3 regions of the Phyllobacterium sp. TAF24 genome follow, and region 2 is predicted to be linked to each of the others. Evidence: predicted binding sites of a transcription regulator. Region 2 holds the regulator's gene; each other region holds the start of a gene.
What was found. The regulator LexA, encoded in region 2, represses DNA repair genes until DNA is damaged. The targets are predictions, from matches to a motif close to TGTTCNNNNTGTGTTCNG.
Positions count from the first base shown of each region.

Region 1: the regulator LexA is predicted to act here: its motif matches at 4,283-4,300, upstream of ssb (single-stranded DNA-binding protein).
Region 3: the regulator LexA is predicted to act here: its motif matches at 5,375-5,392, upstream of AB4Y96_RS08445 (Y-family DNA polymerase).

Region 1 is NZ_JBFRDN010000040.1:26,336-33,414, reverse strand. It holds gene AB4Y96_RS23830 (MarC family protein) at 1-322, shown strand, start outside; gene AB4Y96_RS23825 (NAD(P)/FAD-dependent oxidoreductase) at 323-1,618, opposite strand; gene AB4Y96_RS23820 (AraC family transcriptional regulator) at 1,683-2,555, opposite strand; gene AB4Y96_RS23815 (DUF2000 family protein) at 2,592-2,999, shown strand; gene AB4Y96_RS23810 (YqaA family protein) at 3,002-3,436, opposite strand; gene ssb (single-stranded DNA-binding protein) at 3,474-4,010, opposite strand; gene uvrA (excinuclease ABC subunit UvrA) at 4,450-7,079, shown strand, end outside.
Region 2 is NZ_JBFRDN010000016.1:21,278-28,356, forward strand. It holds gene AB4Y96_RS14880 (substrate-binding domain-containing protein) at 1-8, shown strand, start outside; gene AB4Y96_RS14885 (tetratricopeptide repeat protein) at 120-1,352, opposite strand; gene lexA (transcriptional repressor LexA) at 1,689-2,408, shown strand; gene AB4Y96_RS14895 (ComEC/Rec2 family competence protein) at 2,402-4,870, opposite strand; gene gltX (glutamate--tRNA ligase) at 4,983-6,407, shown strand; gene gltA (citrate synthase) at 6,660-7,079, shown strand, end outside.
Region 3 is NZ_JBFRDN010000007.1:70,545-77,623, reverse strand. It holds gene AB4Y96_RS08470 (homoserine dehydrogenase) at 1-396, shown strand, start outside; gene AB4Y96_RS08465 (VOC family protein) at 565-1,227, shown strand; gene glpX (class II fructose-bisphosphatase) at 1,644-2,633, shown strand; gene AB4Y96_RS08455 (hypothetical protein) at 2,770-3,453, shown strand; gene recJ (single-stranded-DNA-specific exonuclease RecJ) at 3,525-5,315, shown strand; gene AB4Y96_RS08445 (Y-family DNA polymerase) at 5,421-6,665, shown strand.

The DNA.
Region 1 (7,079 bases), on a different contig from region 2:
CACGATTGCCATCACCAAGGATCATATCCGCAATATCGCTGCTTTTCCGCTGGCCATTCCGCTGATTGCCGGTCCCGGCGCTATCTCGGCAACAATCCTGCTTGCCGGCACCTTGTCCGAGCCGGTATCGCGCCTTGCGCTGATTGGTATCATTCTGATCTGTATCGCTGCGTCCTACCTCGTATTTTTCCTTGCTGAGCGCGTTGACCGGTTTTTGGGTGAAACTGGCCGTTCGATCCTCACACGCCTTCTGGGCGTCATCCTTGCGGCGTTGGCGGTGCAATTCGTGGCGGATGGTATCAAGACCTTCATCACCACCTGATTATTTGAGATGATCTTCCTCTGCCGCATCCTTCTGCGTGATCAGTCGCGCGCTGCGCGCACCACTGACTGAAATCCACAGCCAACTCATGGCAACGGCAAGACGATTGCGCACGCCGATCAGAAAGTAGATGTGCGCCAGTCCCCATAACCACCAGGCGACATACCCCTTAAGCTTGATAAAGCCGAAATCCGTAACTGCCGCGCGCTTGCCGATCGTTGCAAGATCACCCGCATGGCGATAGCGGAAGGGCCTTGGCGTATTATCGCCAGCCAATCTTGCCTTGATGGTCTTTGCGACATGAATGCCCTGCTGTTTGGCCGCAGGCGCAATACCGGGAACCATGCCCTTGTCGCCATTCTTGACGGTCGCCGTATCGCCGATGACAAAAATATCCGGATGACCGGGTGCCGTCAGATCATCATTGACCACAACACGCCCTGCCCGGTCTGCCGATACGTCGAGCCATTTTGCCGCCGGAGACGCCTGAACGCCCGCAGCCCAGATGATGGTCGCAGCACCCACAAATTTACCGGCATATTCCACGCCATCGGCAGTACATTTCATCACCGGATTGCCCAGATGCACCTGCACGCCAAGCTTTTCCAGCGCCCGCTGCGCATAGGCAGACAGATCAGGCGCGAAAGCGCCGAGCACCCGGTCTCCGCCTTCGATCAGGATCACCTTTGCCGTGGCAGGATCGATGACCCTGAACTCACCTTTCAGCGTATCGCGGGCAAGATCAGCAATCGTTCCGGCGACTTCAACGCCTGTCGGTCCCGCGCCGATGATCACGAATGTCAGCAAAGCCTCGCGGCGCTTCGGATCAGGCTCGCGTTCAGCCTTTTCAAAGGCGGTCAGAATACGTCTGCGGATCGTGGTGGCATCTTCAAGCGTCTTGAGACCGGGGGCAAATGGTTCCCAATCATCATGGCCGAAATAGGCATGGCGCGCGCCTGTTGCCAGCACCAGCGTGTCGTAGGGAATAACCTCGCCATCCGCTGTTGAAATGGTCCGCGCATTTGTATCAACACTTTTAACAGTGCCAAGCAATGTCTTGATATTGCTGTATTTACGCAGGAGATGCCGGATAGGCCAAGCAATTTCCGATGTGGCCAGTGTCGATGTCGCAACCTGATAAAGCAAAGGCTGGAAAAGGTGGTGGTTGCGCTGATCGACAACAGTGACGTCGACATCCGCATTGCGCAAGGAATTGGCCGCTTCCAGTCCCCCGAATCCCGCCCCGACAATGACCACCCGGCGCGGGGTGTTCGAGGGCTTCGCAGTATCTGTCATATCAGGCTCCTTGAGCAAAAGCCTCCCTGTTCCTTTAGAGCATCTAACACGCCGAGCGAAAAGGTCAAAACGGCTGGCTTACCGCCGTCAGTGCAGCCCAGCGGCCCGGTGTGATGCCAAAAGCTTTCTTGAACTGCCGGTTGAGATGACTTTGATCGGAAAAACCCGTTTCCGCTGCAATTTCCGCCAGCGGCACACCAATTTTCATCAAATCCTTTGCCCGCTGAAGGCGGCGCATCAACAGGAACCGGTGCGGACTGGTGGCATAGAGCGTCCGAAAGTGCCGCGATAACGCGTAACGATCAAGACCGCTGACCGTTTCCAGCTCCTGTGAACGCACCACGCGCAAGGCATTGTCAGCCAGATAGTCACGTGCCATCCCCGCCTGCCTCACTGCTGGGTTGCCCATCGGCTTCAGTGGCTGCCCGGCATGCCGGGACAATCCCTGCGCCAACTGCGCGACGATATCATCAGCCAGCAGCTCATCCATTTCCTCGTCCAGATTGTTGAAAGCCATTGAAATGGCCTGAACAAGCGGCGCATCGGCAAAGACCGGATCGCTGATAAAAGGCAATGACCCTCGATTGCCGCCAAGTGCCTCTATTGCCAGCGCGGGTTCGAGATAGATAATCCGGTAACGCAGGCCATCATCCGTGCCAGCACCGCCATCATGCACTTCATCGGGGTGCAAAACCAGAATATTGCCGGGAAGGCTTTGCCGCTTTTCACCCCGATATTGAAAGGTCTGCACGCCATGCAGCGTCACGCCAATGGCATAGGTATCATGCCGGTGCGGCTCAAACGCATCGCCGGTAAAGCGCGCTTCCATACGTTCAAGGCCCGGATTGGACGGCGCCGACAGAATCGCATCGCGCACCGGACGTTCGCACAAACGTCCAAGACCGCGCAGCGCTTCCTCTCTTAGATTTTCCGGCATCCGCATTCCCGACCCATGACTGGAGACCTAGATTTGGTGTTTGATACGAAAATTGCAATTGTTGTGCGCGATGATTTAGCGACGTGGCAGAAACTCAACGTGTCCTCATTCCTGACCGGTGGCCTTGTTGCGCAAACCTCTGGTTTGATCGGTGAGCCCTATATAGATCGTGCTGGCAATCATTATCACGCTCTGCCCATCCAGCCCATTATCATACTGACGGCAGATCAGGTCACCCTGTCGGCAATCCATCGCCGCTCACTGGAGCGCGAGGTCAAATCCTGTCTCTACGTCGAGGAAATGTTTGCAACCGGCTATGACCAGCTCAATCGGGCGACATTTGCCCGGTTTGCGCCTGATGATGCCAAAGTTGTCGGCATTGCGCTGCGGGCGGAAAAGAAGATTGTCGACAAGATCACCAAGGGTGCAAAAATGCATCCATGAGCCTACCAACCTGATACGAGCGCAAACACAACGAGATAACGCACCGTCTTGGCAATCGCGACCAGCAGGACAAAACTCCATATTGGTTCGCGCAAGACGCCCGCAATCACTGTCAGCGGATCGCCAATGATCGGCACCCAGCTCAAAAGCAGCGTCCACTTGCCATAGCGCTGATACCAGCGCGTGGCACGGTCCAGTTGCGCCTCGCTTGCCGGGAACCATTTTCTGTTGCGAAACTGTTCAATCCCACACCCAAGCAGCCAGTTGACCATGGAACCAAGCACATTGCCCACGCTTGCAACGGCAATCAAAGCGGATGCCGGATAGGAATGGCTAAGAAGTAACCCCGCAAGCAGCGCTTCCGATTGCATGGGTAAAATGGTTGCGGCCGCAAAAGCGGCCGCGAACAATCCGGCATAAACACCAAAATCAAGCATGATCAGGCAATAACCGGCAACTGATTACAAAACTGGATCAGAACGGAATCTCGTCATCGAGATCACGCGAGAAATTACCGCCTGCATTGTTGCCGCCGCCGCTATTGCTTGATGAGGACGCGCTGGAACGGCCGAAATCGGAACCATAATCGCCATTATCGGAAACCTGGCCACGGCTCGAATTATCAAAAGAACGCCCGCCGCCGGAACCGGCACCCTCACCGCGTGAATCGAGCATCTGCAATTCGCCGCGGAATTTCTGCAGAACGATTTCCGTCGTGTAGCGCTCATTGCCGGTCTGGTCCTGCCACTTGCGGGTCTGCAAGGAGCCTTCAATATAGACCTTCATGCCTTTTTTCAGATACTGCTCGGCAACCTTGGTCAGATTATCGTTGAAAATAACGATATTATGCCATTCGGTTTTTTCCTTGCGTTCGCCGCTGTTCTTGTCGCGCCAGCTTTCTGACGTGGCAAGGCTGAAACTGACAACAGGATCACCTGAACCCATTTTCCGAACTTCCGGGTCCTTGCCCAGATTGCCTACCAAAATCACCTTGTTGACACTGCCGGCCATAAAAATACTCCACAAAATTAGCTTTTCGATTTTGCGCCATCATACAGAAGCCGCGCACCCGGCGGGTAACTGTCTGGCTATATCCACAAAATACTGCTCAAATTCCGCATCCAACTGCCGTGAAACGCATGGCTGGATGAACTGGCAACTGACATTCTCCTGACAAATCTGTCAGGAGCCTTGCCCTCGTGCCGTTTCACCGGTGCAACTTTCCTGCGCTTGTCTGGTTTATCAGACGCGGAACCAACAGGTTTTGCGCTGATTTCACCTTGCCTGCAATATTTGTTCTTTTTTTGTTCTATCACTTGCTCTATGGATGTCAACATGGCTATGGTGATTCCAACTCAGGTACAGCCTCGTAATTTGCAGGAAACTTTCTAAATAAGGGAAAGACTCCGGCCAGCGAGCCAGTTCCTCCCCCCATAACGGCGTGACAGTCATGAGCGATCAGAAATTTATATCCATTCGTGGTGCCCGCGAACACAATTTGAAGAATGTCGACCTCGACCTGCCGCGCGACAAGCTTATTGTCATGACGGGCCTGTCCGGTTCGGGCAAATCGTCCCTCGCATTTGATACGATCTATGCGGAAGGCCAACGGCGTTATGTCGAGAGTCTGTCGGCCTATGCCCGGCAGTTTCTGGAGATGATGCAAAAGCCCGATGTCGATCAGATTGACGGACTTTCGCCGGCCATTTCCATTGAACAGAAGACGACGAGCCGTAATCCGCGCTCCACCGTTGGCACTGTCACGGAAATCTACGATTATCTGCGTCTGCTCTATGCGCGTGTCGGCATTCCCTATTCACCCGCAACGGGCCTGCCAATTGAAAGCCAGACCGTCAGCCAGATGGTTGACCGCGTTCTGGCGCAGGATGAGGGCACGCGGCTGTTTATTCTCGCGCCAATTGTCCGCGGTCGCAAAGGCGAATACCGCAAGGAATTGGCCGATCTGCAGAAGCGCGGCTTCCAGCGCGTAAAAGTTGACGGCATATTCTACGAAATTGCCGATGTTCCGGCGCTGGACAAGAAATACAAGCATGACATTGATGTGGTGGTCGACCGCGTTGTCGTGCGTTCGGATATTTCGGCTCGTCTGGCCGACAGTCTCGAAACAGCGCTGAAGCTTGCCGATGGCATTGCTCTGGCGGAATTTGCCGACAAGCCGCTTCCATCTGATGAAACATCTGGTGAATCCGCCAATAAATCCAAGAACGAGACACATGAGCGTCTGATGTTCTCGGAAAAGTTTGCCTGTCCGGTTTCGGGTTTCACCATTGCCGAAATTGAGCCGCGCCTGTTCTCGTTCAACAATCCGTTTGGTGCATGTCCGACCTGCGATGGCCTTGGCACCCAGAAGGCAATTGATCCCAGTCTGATCGTCCCGGATGGAAGCCTTACTTTAAAGGGTGGCGCTATTGCACCTTGGTCGAAGTCGAGCTCTCCCTATTACAACCAGACATTGGAAGCATTGGGCGGCAGCTACGGCTTCAAACTCGCTGACCGCTGGCGCGATATCAATGAAGAGGCACAGAACGCCATCCTTTACGGCACCGGCAGCCGCGAAGTTCATTTCTCCTATGATGACGGCCTGCGTTCCTACAAGACAACAAAGCCTTTCGAAGGCGTCATTCCCAATCTGGAACGGCGCTGGAAGGAAACAGATTCGGCTTGGTCGCGTGAAGAGATTGAGCGCTTCATGTCCGGCACACCCTGCCCGGCCTGCGGCGGTTATCGCCTGAAACCGGAAGCGCTGGCCGTCAAGATCGGCGGGTTGCACATTGGTCAGATTACCGAAAAGTCGATCCGCCATGCCGACGCCTGGTTCAGCGATATCGATAAAAGCTTCAACGACAAGCAGACGGAAATTGCTGCGCGTATCCTCAAGGAAATTCGCGAGCGTTTGCGTTTCCTCAATGATGTAGGCCTCGATTATCTGGCACTGTCGCGCAACTCCGGCACGCTATCCGGGGGTGAGAGCCAGCGCATTCGTCTGGCATCGCAGATCGGTTCCGGCCTCACTGGCGTGCTGTATGTTCTCGACGAACCATCCATCGGTCTGCATCAGCGCGATAATGAGCAGCTTTTGAAGACGCTGCGCCATTTGCGCGATCTCGGCAATACGGTCATCGTCGTCGAACATGACGAAGATGCGATCCTGACCGCCGATTATGTGGTTGATATTGGTCCAGCTGCCGGTATTCACGGCGGCGAGATCATCGCGGCGGGCACGCCTGCCGATATTATGGCAAGCCCGAAATCACTGACAGGCAAGTATCTGTCCGGTGCGATTGAGGTGGCCGTACCTGCGGAGCGGCGCAAGCTGAACAAAAAGCGCATCAAGATCGTCGGCGCGCGCGGCAATAATCTGAAAAACGTTTCCGCGGAAATTCCGCTTGGCACCTTTACCGCTGTAACGGGTGTGTCCGGTGGTGGCAAGTCGACATTCCTGATCGAGACCCTGTTCAAATCAGCCTCGCGTCGCATTATGGGTTCGCGCGAACAACCGGCGGAACATGACCGGATTGATGGTCTGGAATTCCTCGACAAGGTCATCGATATCGACCAGTCGCCGATTGGCCGCACACCGCGCTCCAATCCTGCAACCTATACGGGTGCGTTCACGCCGATCCGTGACTGGTTTGCCGGTCTGCCGGAAGCCAAGGCACGCGGCTATCAGCCGGGGCGCTTCTCGTTCAACGTCAAGGGCGGGCGCTGTGAGGCCTGTCAGGGCGACGGCGTGATCAAGATCGAGATGCACTTTCTGCCCGATGTCTATGTCACCTGTGATGTCTGCCACGGCAAACGGTATAACCGCGAAACATTGGAAGTGCTGTTTAAAGGCAAATCCATTGCCGATGTGCTCGATATGACTGTTGAGGAAGGCGCCGAGTTCTTTGCCGCTGTTCCCGCCGTGCGTGACAAGTTGCAGACACTGGCAAAGGTGGGGCTTGGCTATATTCACGTCGGCCAGCAGGCCAATACCCTGTCGGGTGGTGAGGCACAGCGCATCAAGCTTGCCAAGGAACTGTCGCGCAAGGCAACGGGGCGCACGCTCTACATCCTTGA
Region 2 (7,079 bases):
GCCGTTAACCCAGTCGATGATGGTTACAAGTTCGGAGCTCTGAGCGATTCTGACGATAGGTGTTCTGCAGTTGATGGATAACATTCCCGAAATTGTCACTTCCACGACGAAACGAACCTTCATTTTCGCGCAGAATTTTTGGCATCGGCCTCCGCCAAAGCTCGTGTAGCGTCAACATAATCTTGAGCAGAGGCTTTCTGCCATAGTTCCTTGGCTTTGACCTCATCCTTAGCTAAACCGTCGCCTTGAAAATACATAAGACCAAGGTTGTATTGAGCCATTGCCAATCCCTGATCAGACGCTTTACGTAACCACACTTCGGCTTGCTCATTATCTTTTGGGATATCGACGCCAGTGATATATCTGAGTCCGAGTTCGGCTTGAGCTTGTGCGAGACCTTGGTCGGCGGCTTTTTTCAACCAGCTGAGCGCTAAAACATCGTCTTTGGTGACACCTTGGCCGGAAAAGTAATGTAGTGCGAGGTTGGCTTCGGACATCGCCAATCCTTGTTCGGCGGCCTTACGGTATAGTTCCACAGCTTTTTCATCGTCCTTAGCTATTCCGGTACCGCTTTCATATCTTCGCCCAAGCTCATTTTGTGCCACAGAGAGTCCTTGTGCTGCAGCTCGCGCGAACCATGCGACAGCTTGCACGTCGTCCTTTGGGAGACCCTTGCCACTCGTATATTGCTGGCCCAGATTAAACTCCGCCAGGGCCACTCCTTGATCAGCGGCTTTCCGGTACCATTTCACCGCATAGACTTCGTCTTGGGATACGCCGAGTCCTCGTGAATAATAAAGGCCGAGATTAAGTTGCGCGAAGGCATTTCCCCGATCCGCAGCTCTTTGAAACCATTTGACCGCCTGTACAAAGTCTTGCAGCGTGGCTCGACCTTCTTGATACATAATTCCCAGCTGAAATTGAGCTTCCGGAAGTCCTTGTTCAGCTGATTTTCGAAACAGGTCCAATGCTGTATGAATATCGGCTGATACACCGGATCCTTTGTTATAGAACAAGGCAAGATTATACTGAGCTCGGGCATCGCCAGCATCTGCGGCTTTTTTGTACCATTCAGCGGCCGATACAAAATTCTGTTCTGTCCCTAATCCGCGTTCATACAAGACACCGATTGTAAACTGAGCGTCAGTATCGCCATTCTTAGCCAGCGGTTGCAGTTTGAAAAAAGCCTTGTCGTAATTCCCGGCAGCGATATCGTTATTTGCACCCGCTAATCCACCTGCTACTGCTGGGGATGATATGGCAAGCACCAACCCTATCATCAGAGCTGAGCGTATGGATTGCATAAAGCTTCCAACTGACTGTCGCCAGATCACCGCAAGGTTTGATTTCATAATGTCCCCCGACACATAGGTCCGCCACATGTGTTCAATTTGGCAGACCCATCATATATAACTTGGCGACCTATCCAGCCAATACCAAATGCTGCGGTATAAACTTTGCTGATTCTAGGCTTTCAGTGCGGTGTTTGTTCACGGCAAACGTTATGCCCCACGGACACTGAAACGAACTGCTGAACAGATCATCAGCGCCAGAATGAAGCTAATTGCAAATTGTTGACCATCACGCCGAGCGTATGCAACGGAATATTAAGCACTTGTAGAACAATGCTGGAACAGATAGTGTTTGTTCTGGTTTTGTTTTTCCGATTCCCTGCTAAAGGATCGCCGATGCTCACGCGTAAACAACATGAACTTCTTCTCTTCATTCATGAGCGTCTGAAGGAGACGGGTATCCCGCCATCCTTCGACGAAATGAAGGATGCGCTGGATCTGGCTTCCAAATCCGGCATTCACCGGCTGATCACTGCGCTCGAAGAACGCGGCTTCATTCGCCGGCTTGCCAACAGGGCACGCGCGCTGGAAGTCCTGCGCCTGCCAGACTCCATTGCTCCGGGTCTCAACGCCCAGAGAAAGTTCGAGCCAAGCGTCATCGAGGGCAGTCTCGGGCGCAATGTTGCGCCGCCAAAGCCGCAGCCGCGTGCTTCCAACGACATGGATATGCCTGCCAATGTCAGCATTCCTGTCATGGGCCGGATTGCTGCCGGTGTGCCCATTTCCGCCATCCAGAACCAGACCCATATGCTGAGCCTTCCGCCGGATATGATCGGCAGTGGCGAGCATTATGCGCTTGAAGTTAAAGGCGACTCGATGATCGAAGCGGGTATTTTTGATGGCGATACCGTCGTTATCAAGCGCGGTGATACGGCCAACCCCGGTGAAATCATCGTGGCGCTTGTCGATGATGAAGAGGCAACGCTCAAGCGGTTCCGTCGCAAAGGAGCATCGATTGCCCTTGAAGCAGCGAATCCTGCCTATGAAACCCGGATTTTTGGACCGGATCGCGTGCAGGTACAGGGTAAACTCGTCGGACTCATCAGGCGTTACTGATCCGGATCGGCATCCCGTTCGCCGCTGTTCGGGATGCTCGCTTTTGTTTTTGGCTTATGTACACGTTCCGGCATGTTGCGTGCCGCTCGTGAGTGAACACGGTAAGTGTTCCATGGCCGATCTGGCGGTCCAATGGCATAGGTCAGGCTGGCTGAGATCAACCTTTGATCGAATGTTTGTTCGATCCTGGAAGCATTCATCGCTTCCCCATGCCCCTGTGTGACCGGCCCCTGTGTGACCGGGCCCAAGCGGATTTCCGCGGCGCCATTCAAAGCAAGATCGTGCAATGTGACCACCAATGTGCCGGGATTTGTGCACGCCGCATCCCTCCCCGCAAAGGCCAGCACGACAATATTTCCTTCACTGCAGGCTGCATTCTTTTGCGCCGGTTTATCCGTATAGGCGATGATGAGCCCGCCGGGTTCGCGCGCCGTACAAAGCTTGTCTGCGCATTCAAACATGCCGTTTGCAGCTTGTGCATTGGCCTTGACTGGTTTGATGATCTGCGCAAGCCCATAACCTTGCTGCCAGTTGTTCAGAATGAATGCGCCACCTTGCGACCGATTGATCATCAATGTTTCGCCATTACGCAGTCCCACCAGTCTGCCATCCTCCGATATGACAATATCCGGCGGTACGCTGCGCATCATGACGAGCGCGCCGATGGCCAATAGTGGCAGGCTGCACAGGCGCAGCCATGACGACAGGAACAGGAGGACAATCAATCCCGCACTCAGGAACAGCAGGCTCACTTGCGGCATTGGACCGAGATGGCCGCTGGGCGAAAGAGCCGCGACATGATTGGCAATAACAGTGAAGAGTTCAATCCCGCGCTCCATGACACGGAAGGGTAGCCAGTCCATATCGAAAGGCATGAGCAGCAACGCCAGAACGGCAAAGGGCATGACAAGGATGGATACCACAGGCAAGGCCAGCGCATTGCCGATCAAACCCAGTGGTGCCGTATTGTTGAAATGATAGACGGCAAAGATCGCACTGGCTGAACCGGCGACCAAAGACGTCATGGCGATGCCATTGATATGATCGATGATCTTGTCCGGCAATTGCAGAAGCAAACCATTGCGGCGTTTGCGTCGATTGTTCCGGGTTGCTTTGCGGGGTGACCACCAACCATAGAATGCGATCAGCGCCGCGGTGGCCGAATAAGACATCTGAAAACTTGGTCCCAGGATTTCATGTGGTGCGATGGCGATTGTAACGAGTGCCGCCAAGGCAACATTGCGCAATGAAAGCGCGGCGCGGTCCGCGATCATCGCAATAAGTATCACCGCCAGCATGACGAAGCTGCGCTGGGCGGCGACATCGAGACCAGAGAGTAGCAGATAAAATGCGCAGGCCAGCAGCGCGACAAAGGCTGAAAACTTCTTGATCGGATATCGTGCGGCGAATTCCGGGAAGAAGGCCAAGGAGGCACGCAAAGACCCCATGACGATGGCCGCAACAAGCGCCATATGGAACCCGGATATAGACAGGACATGCGACAAGCCGCTGAGCCGCATGGCATTGTTCGTCGCCTCACTGATGCCGTCACGCTGTCCGGTGATCTGCGATGCAGCAATTGCGCCCGGCTCGCCCTTGATCTGATGCTGAATATGGTTGGTGAGTTGCTGGCGCATGCCCGCCACCATCAGCAATATCTTGTCGGCGATCCCGGCAGGTTCCGTAAGCGATACAATTTCCGGCTTACCCAGAAAGAACCCGTTACCGCCGACACCATGGTAATAATTATGGAATGCGAAATCATAATTGCCCGGCCGTACAGGCCCCGATTGCGGACGCAGATGCACCAGACCTTGCAGGCTGGTGCCCGGCCCGGCATCGGCTGGCAATGAACGGGCTGATATAACAAGCCTTTCGGGCCTGTAGAGAAGCTGCGGGCGTTCGGTTGCAATGACATCCATAGTCAACCGCCAGCCGCCACGCTCGGGCCGACTGATGGCCACAATGCGGCCGGTCAAACGGGTGGTAATGCTTGAGCCAAGCATAGTTGTATCAAGGCGCATGGTTTCAAACTTGGCGCACAGCATGCCGGCGACGATGCACAGCACGATGGTCAGGCAGAGACTTACCAAGCGCCGGTTCACAGCCAGAAGTTTTAGCCCTGACAATGCGGTCAATCCAAAGAGAATGGCACTCAGTCTGGGTTCTGTTGGCAGGCTGAAATAGAGAACAGCGCCGCCACCGGCAAAGACAGGTACAAACAGAAAGAAATTGCCCCGATCATATTCCCGGCTGAATGCAAGAAGAACGCGCGATGGTATTTTCCGAACCCAATGCCATCCGGCAGCCACAGCGCGGCGTATCTTTGCAACAAGATTGCCCCGCTCGGGAAAATCAGGCTCGTCTTGGGGTATTTGAGTCGCAAAATCGGGCTCATCGACCGCTGGGCGATCAAAAAAGTGCCGTTCACTCGTTTGTGTACTGGTGACAGGGCGCCGCATTTGCCTCCAAATCTGCCAATGCCCTTGCACAGCAGCGCTCCTATGCTACATCAACGCCAGATCAAATCGATTGGATGTTAGGCTAATAGCCAAAGCCTCCGCTGGAGTACTTATGTCATCACCCGTTGTTACCCGTTTTGCACCCTCCCCGACCGGTTACCTCCATATTGGTGGTGCCCGCACGGCCCTGTTTAACTGGCTCTATGCCAAGCATACGGGCGGCAAGATGCTGCTGCGCATCGAGGATACGGATCGCGAACGCTCATCGGAAGCGGCGGTGACAGCTATTCTCGATGGCCTGAAGTGGCTCGGTCTCGAATGGGATGGCGATGCGATCTCGCAATATGAGCGTGCGCCGCGCCACCGCGAAGTCGCCGAAGAGCTGGTTGCCAAGGGCAAAGCCTATTATTGCTATGCTTCACAGGCCGAGCTTGAGGAAATGCGTGAGAAAGCCCGCGCCGAGGGCCGTCCGCCCCGCTATGATGGCCGCTGGCGCGATCGCGACCCAAAGGAAGCCCCTGAAGGCGTCAAGCCGGTTATCCGCATCAAGGCGCCGCAAGAGGGCGAAACCCTTGTGCGCGACCTCGTACAGGGTGATGTGCGCTTTCCCAACAAGGATCTCGATGATTTCATCATCCTGCGCTCCGATGGCAATCCGACCTATATGCATGCGGTTGTGGTTGATGATCATGACATGGGCGTCACCCACATTATCCGTGGTGACGATCACCTGACCAATGCCGCACGTCAGACGGTTATTTATGATGCCATGGGCTGGGATGTGCCTGTGATGGGCCATATTCCACTGATCCATGGTGCGGATGGTGCAAAGCTGTCCAAGCGTCACGGGGCGCTCGGCGTCGAGGCCTATCGTGCGATGGGCTACCTGCCTGCCGCCTTGCGCAACTATCTCGTGCGTCTTGGCTGGAGCCATGGCGATGATGAAATCATGTCTGACGCCCAGATGATCGAATGGTTCGAAATCTCCGATATCAATCGCGGTGCTTCGCGTTTCGACTTCCAGAAGCTGGAAGCGATCAACGGTCACTATATGCGTTTCTCCGATGATGCCGATCTGGTGAAGGCCATGGTCGACATTCTGCCTGAGATCGAAGGCGGCGCGGAGATTTTGGCGCGGCTGAATGATCGCACAAGACAGCAACTGCTGGCAGCAATGCCCGGCCTGAAGGAACGCGCCAAGACACTCGTGGAACTGGCGGACAGTGCAAAATATCTTTTTGCGCAGCGCCCGCTTGGTCTGGACGAAAAAGCGGCTGGCCTGCTCAATGACGAGGGCCGAAGCGTACTATCGGGCGTTTTTCCGGCACTTTCCGGGGTTAATGACTGGACTGCCGAGGCTCTGGATGCTGCAGTGCGTGTTCATGCGGAAAATACCGGCCTGAAACTTGGAAAAATCGCCCAGCCGCTGCGTGCCGCATTGACCGGAAGAGCAACATCTCCCGGTGTTTTTGACGTTTTGGCGGTGCTCGGCCGTGAAGAGTCATTGGGCCGTATTGAAGACCAGATAAAAGGTTAATCCATAGCCCCGACGGTGCATTTTTTGCATTGCAACATTGCGCCGTTCGGGTACGGTGACGTGCCTGAGACAATCAGGAGAAATACCTCGTAAAGAGGGTCAGTGCTTTGGGCCAGTGTGAAGCATACTGGAATTTGAAGTAACTCGTGTCCTTTCGTTTCCGAAGCTCAACGAGAGCCTATTGCTCAAGCAGCGGGTTTTGGAATTGGTACACGGGATGTCAGCGGGAGCTGAAGCAAGAAAGGAACGGCAATGTCTGAGAATAGCGTCAACATCGATCTGAATGGTCACGAGTTTGCGTTACCGATAAAACAAGGCACCATCGGACCTGATGTCGTGGACATTGGAACACTCTACAAGAACACCGGTGCGTTCACTTACGATCCGGGTTTTACATCCACAGCCTCCTGCGAGTCGCAGATCACCTATATTGACGGTGATGAAGGCATTTTGCTGCATCGCGGCTATCCAATCGAACAACTCGCTGAAAAAGGTGATTTTCTCGAAACCTGCTATCTGCTGCTTTACGGCGAACTGCCGACAAAGAGCCAGAAGCATGATTTCGATTACCGTGTGACGCACCACACCATGGTGCATGAACAGATGTCGCGCTTCTTCAGCGGCTTCCGCCGTGACGCCCATCCCATGGCTGTCATGGTTGGCTGTGTTGGC
Region 3 (7,079 bases), on a different contig from region 2:
ACGGCATCGGCGGTCATTGGTGATCTTGCCGATATCGCCAAAAGCCGTCCAGGTTTCCAGCATGGACCGGTATTTGGCACACCGGCAAAAGCCCTCGCACCCTATAAACGCGCCAAGATGCGCTCGCATGAGGGCGGCTATTTCATTCGCCTGACGGTGCATGACCGCGCCGGTGTTTTTGCCGCCATTGCCAAGCGTATGGCCGATAATGACATTTCACTGGAATCGATCGTCCAACGTCAGACGCCGGAAAGCCATCCAGATGCGACCAAGACTGTCATTCTCGTCACGCATGAGACGACCGAGGCCGCCGTCAAAAAGGCGCTGGAAGGCATCGTCAAGGATGGACATGCCACCGACAAGCCGCAAATGATCCGCATCGAGCGCGCTGGCTAACAGGCCAGATTATTTACCCGGTTCAGACGCCATCCTTTGTATTCCAAGGGGTGGCGTTTTGTTATTATGCACCAAAATATATCTAAAACAGATGTTTACGGCTATTGACCTCAACCTTGCTTGAGGAATTACGTTGGGCAAATCGAATGATTTTCAGGGATATGTGAAATGAAGATTTTCTCTGCGCGCATCACTGTGCAGGATTTAAGCGCGGCTGTTTCCTTCTATCGGGATATACTCCAGTTGCCGGTTGAAGAGCATATCAGCCATGCCGTTGTAACTGTGGGTTACAGCCGCCTTGTGATGGAGCAGGGCACAGCATTCAGCGGTGTGCATCATCTGGCGTTCGGCATTGCACCGACAAAGTTCGAGCGGATCAGAGACTGGTTGGGTAGGCGCATTGGACTGATTTCCGTCGGTGACAGCGATGTTGTTACCGGTCCGCAGGGCTGGCATTCGCGTTCACTTTACTTCATCGGCCCCGAAGGGATTATTCTGGAATATATTGCCCATGATGAATATAGCGGTCTGCCCTTTGTTGGCCCGCAGCCATTTTCCATTGCCGAGATTGGTTTTGCTGTTGAGAACGTCAAAACATCCGTTGATCTGTTGAGGGCCGGGTTCGGTGTGCCGCCGTTTCCGCCCCAGACCGATACATTTTCTCCGGTCGGCGATACGAATGGATTGCTGATTGTCGTCGACAAAAACCGATTGTGGTTTCCAACGCTCAATATCCATGCTGCCCATGCTCCATTGCTGATCGAAATCGAAGCGCCCATGCGTGCCGGAACAATGCAGCTTTCGGAATGGACGACAGTGGTTTCTTTGTAAGGAGATTTGCTTTGCATCACCACAGTGCGTGATGCGTGGTTCGTGGTTCGACAAGCTCACCATGAGGGAGAGGGGTGGGTTGCAGGGAGTCAGGTTCTGCAATGTCGGTAGTCTGCAACGTTGGCGATTATCGTTGCATCCACCCAAGCCCCTCATGGTGAGCTTGTCGAACCACGAACCACGAACCACACCCCCTCACACAAAAGCCAACCACATGACCCTTTGTAAAAGCACTGTATTGCTTCGTGAACGGCTGCTAGCCCGTTTAATCGATTAGCTTTTTCGGTGAGGGCACTTTCCTGCTGGCGGGGTCTTGCCGCTGCGGCATGACTTTGACAAAAGGTTTGCACAGCAATGCTAGGAAGAGCCCTGTTGATCCGCAACTGGGTATCTCCACACGAACGCAGGATAGATTTATGCCGAAAACTTCCGACCAGACTTCAATGGGCCTCGACCGTATTTTGACCCTTGAGCTTGTCCGCGTGACCGAACGTGCCGCCGTGGCGGCAGCGCGTCTGCGCGGACGCGGCGACGAAATGGCTGCCGATCAGGCCGCTGTGGATGCCATGCGTCAGGAACTCAATCGTCTGCCAATCAGCGGTACCGTGGTGATCGGCGAGGGTGAGCGCGATGAAGCGCCGATGCTCTATATCGGTGAAGAAGTCGGTACACGCACCGGCCCGGAAGTCGATATTGCGCTTGATCCGCTCGAAGGCACGACCATCTGCGCCAAGAACCTGCCCAATTCGCTCGCCGTGATCGCGATCGCCGAAAAAGGCAATCTGCTTTACGCGCCTGATGTTTACATGGAAAAGATTGCCGTTGGACCGGGCTATCCCGCCGGTATCATCCAGCTTGATGCATCCGCTGCCGAGAATATTGCTGCCGTTGCAAAAGCTAAAGGCGTTCCAATCAACGAGATTACCGCCTGCATCATGGATCGCCCGCGCCATGCGCGTCTGATCGAGGAAGTGCGTGCAACCGGCGCTTCGATCCGCCTCATCGGTGATGGCGACGTGGCCGGTGTGATCCATACGACAGACCCGGATGAAACGGGCATCGACATTTATATCGGTATTGGCGGCGCGCCTGAGGGTGTTCTGGCTGCCGCAGCGCTGCGTTGCATCGGGGGGCAAATGCAGGGCCGGTTGCAGCTCAACAGCGACGACAAGATCGCTCGTGCGGCCAAGATGGGCATCAGTGATCCCAAGAAGATCTACACCATGGAAGAAATGGCCAAGGGTGACGTTCTTTTCGCCGCAACTGGCGTTACCGACGGCAATATGCTGTCAGGCGTCAAGTTCGCCCGTGACTATATCCAGACCCATACCATCGTCATGCGCTCGCATTCGCAGACCGTGCGCGAGATCAAGGCAAAGCATCAGGATATGAGCAAATTCCAGTAAGATCTGGCAATTGAAACACTTTTTGCCCTGCTGCTCACCCGAGTGGCAGGGCATTTTGTTAACTGCATTCGTGGCTCAGTAGGAATTGCCCTATTGGGGCCATGCTTTTTGAGCTATTTTCATATCGGGAGTTCATATGAGTGTTAAAGCCATGAATATCCGAACGAAAATAACCGCTTGCATTGTTTCGGCGCTGGTAGTTGCAGGGCCGGGTAACACTGCGTTTGCGCAGGACCCCTACCTTGATCTTATTCAAGGGTATCGATCCAATTCGATCGCCGATCGCTTTCCGCAGACTGTCGGGCCATTCACCCTGGTCAAGCACAGCGTCAATCCGCAGGATTTCGGTGTAACGGCGGAATACGAAGCCGTGGATGCCAAGGCAACGGTGATAATGGCGGGCGTCAAGGCCAACAACAAGGCAGCCGCCTATCCCATCAAGGACGGGGCGGATGATCCAGTTGTTCGCGATCTGTTTGAGAAGGCGACCCAGTATCATTCAACGCAACCTGGCGAAATAGCCGTGCAGAGTACACTGCCATACAGTGCAGGGCTGGCAATGCCCTGTGTCAGCGCCGACGCGGCACAGGAAAAGCACGCCTTTCTCGTCTGTGTTGTCGGCATGCATAGCCGCTATCTGCTGATCCAGCCCGCCGCCAACTATGCCAAGGGCAGCAAGGAAGCGGCGGAACGCACCCTTTCCGACTTTGCCACCTCGCTTGCCACAACAATGCATGACATCGGTGCACCGCCACCACCACCGGCAGATGGTGCGGTCGCGCCTGCAAATGGGGCCGTTACGCCAGCGCCCGCCCAGTAATTGCCGGTTTGTTCACCGGATACATCATTCGAAGCATTGCATTCAGGTGCGCCGGATGATTGAAGCGTTGCATGGCACCAGAACGGCTCTTCCTCGGCGTTGAAAACTCGGCAACCGGTCTCAAATGGATTGACCGGCTGGGACCGCGCGAGGCCAACATTGCCCTTGCCATGGCGCAGAACCATGGTTTTCCCGATCTTGTCACCCGTGTTCTTGCCGGGCGCGGCGTTGGTGTCGATGATGCGCCGGCCTTCATGGATCCGACAATCAAGGGGCTAATGCCTGATCCAGCCTCGCTCACCGATATGGAGAAGGCCGCTCTCCGCATTGCGCAGGCCATCGGCAAACACGAAAAGGTGGCGATTTTCGGCGATTACGATGTGGACGGTGCCTGTTCATCGGCCATTCTGTCGCGATTTCTCACCCATTACGGCATTGCCAACCACATCTATATCCCGGATCGGATTTTCGAAGGTTACGGGCCAAATCCGCAGGCCATGCGCGAACTGGCGCAAAACGGCGCTTCGCTGATCGTCACCGTGGATTGCGGCACCAACAGCGCTTTGGCCATTGAGGCGGCCCGTGAGGCAGGCGCCGATGTGGTTGTGCTTGATCACCATCAGGTCGGCGGTGATTTGCCAGCCGCTGCCGTCGCCGTGGTCAATCCCAACCGCGAAGATGATTTGTCAGGGCAGGGCTATCTTTGCGCGGCGGGTGTGGTTTTCCTCACGCTGGTGCAGGTTTTGCGGACGCTGCGCGAACAGCGCATCGCGACGGGAACACTTGCGCCTGATCTGTTGTCGATGCTTGATCTGGTGGCGCTGGCCACCGTTTKCGATGTGGTGCCGCTCAAAGAACTGAACCGCGCCTTTGTGGTCAAAGGTCTGCTGGTGGCGCGGGCGCAGCAAAATGCCGGGCTTGCTGCTCTGGCGCGGGTATCACGCATCGGCGAGCCGCTGAGCGCCTTCCATTTCGGTTATCTGATCGGACCGCGCATCAATGCCGGTGGGCGTATTGGCGATGCCGGGCTCGGCTCGCGCCTGTTGACACTGGATGATCCCAACGAAGCAGCGCGCATTGCCACCGAGCTTGATCGGCTCAATACGGAACGGCAAGCCATGGAAACCGTCATGCTGGAGCAGGCGGAAGCCGAGGCCATGTTTGAGATGTCGAGTGGCGGCGGTCCCGCCGTTCTGGTGACGGCAAGCGATGACTGGCACCCCGGAATTGTCGGGCTGATTGCCGCGCGCTTGAAGGAGCGGACCCGCCGTCCGGTTTTTGCCATTGCGTTCAATGTCAACGGCACGGGAAGTGGTTCCGGACGCTCGATCAGCGGATTTGATCTCGGCAAACTGGTGCGCAGTGCCGTTGATGCCGGGCTTCTGGTCAAGGGCGGCGGCCATGCGATGGCGGCGGGTATCACACTTGAACGTGGCAAAATGGGCGCTCTGCGGGCATTTTTTGAAGAGCACGCGGCTGAAATGGTTGGCCAGTTGCGCGAAAACGAGTCTTTGGCCATCGATGGTGCGCTCAGCGCCTCGGGTGCGACAGTGCCACTCTATGAGACAATGGAAAGGGCCGGGCCTTTCGGTTCGGGGCACCCGCAGCCCGTGCTGGTGCTGCCACACCACAGGCTGGTTGATGCCCGCACTGTTGGCACCAACCACGTCAAGGCAACGCTAGCCGGCGCCGATGGCAAGCGCATCAACGCCATTGCCTTTCGTGCCACGGGTGCGCCGCTTGGTGATTTCCTGTTCGGCAATCTCGGCCAATCCATGCATGTGGCGGGTAATCTTGCGCTCAACCACTGGAACGGGTCGACAACCACCCAGTTTCGTATCATGGACGCGGCAAAAGCCTGACGACGGCTGTCAGCAGAAACCGCGGCAATTTCGGAATAAGTTTGCACTCTCCGCGCATATGTTCTATTTTTGTTCTCATATCGGCAATGATAGAACCCGTGATCCATGCGCAAACCRACCCATCTGGAAAAACTGTATCTCGACTTTGACAGTTTCTTCGCCAGCGCCGAGCAGCAGCTGAACCCGGCACTGCGCAACCGTCCGATTGCGGTAGTGCCGCTGGATTCTCCCCATACGAGTGTGATTGCCGCGAGCCGCGAGGCAAAGCCGTTTGGCATCAAAACAGGCACGTCCGTACGCGAAGCGCGAGAACTCTGTCCTGATATCGTTTTTCTGGAAGCCCGGCCTGACGTCTATGTGAAGTTGCATAACCAGATTCTGACAACCATTGAGACGTGCGTGCCCATTGCTGCGGTGCGTTCCATTGATGAGGTCGCGTGTACGCTATTGGCATCGGAAGCCAAGGACCCGCATGGGCTTGCCGCACGCATCAAGCGGGCTCTACACGATGAAATGGGCGCGGTGCTGACCTGTTCCATCGGCATTTCCCTGAATGAACTCCTCGCCAAGATCGCGGCGGAAATGGACAAGCCCGATGGTTGCGTCGTGCTTGATCATGAGGATCTGCCGGGACGGCTGTTCGATCTGCGGCTCAAAGATCTGCCCGGTATTTCCAAGGGTATGGAGCAGCGGCTGGGACAGGCCGGGGTGAATGACGTGCCGGGCCTTTGGGCGCTCGCACCCAAACATGCCCGGGCAATCTGGAACAGCGTGGAGGGCGAGCGGTTTGTCACGGCGCTGCATGGCTATGCGGTGGAAAAGCCCGAGACGGTCAAACGCATGTTTGGCCACGGCCGCAACCTGCCGCCGGACTGGCGGGCACCCGACAAGGTGCTGCAATGCGCGCGGCTGCTCTGCCTCAGCGCGGCCCGACGTCTGCGCCGTTCGCATTACCGCGCAGGAGCGCTCAGCTATACGGTTGGTGCCCACCGGGACAACCGCGTGACCATGGAAGGTCAGTTTCGCCCGGCGCGTGATGATCACAGTTTTCTCAATTGCCTCAATGGTTTGCATGACAAAATGGTCAAGGCAGGTGAAATGAGAAACGTCAGCACCGTGACTGTTGTGCTGCATGATCTGTCCAGCGAGACGGAGGAAAGTCAGGATCTGTTTGATACGCACGCCCTCACCGAACAGCGCGGACAGTGGGAGCGCGTGTCAGATATGCTCGACAAGGTGCGCGTGCGCCACGGTTCCAAGGCACTCAATCTCGGGCTGACCACCGGTCCGGGGAATTATATCGGCTCAAAAATTGCTTTTGGCCGGATACCCGAGCCGGAGGATTTTTGAGGGTTTGTGGTTAGCTTGCATCGATGATTGCAGGCCTATTCTGCGTGGTTCGACAGGCTCACCATGAGGGAGAGCATAGGCTGCAGGGAGCCAAGTTCGGCAAAGTTGGTGATTAGCGTTGCAGTGCTCCACTCTCCCTCATGGTGAGCTTGTCGAACCACGAACCACGAACCACGCACAATGGCTCTGCCAAGCGCTCACCCCCCTCTGTCCTGTCGGACATCTCCCCCACAAGGGGGGAGATCACATTGACATGAACGCCTTTGCACAACTGGAAATGTTGCAGATTGTGCAAAGGCAGTAGTGACAGCTGATCTCCCCCCTTGTGGGGGAGATGTCCGACAGGACAGAGGGGGGTGCAGGCCTCAATATCAATGCCGGAACCTTGGTAAAGCAACCGGCGGCACCATTCAG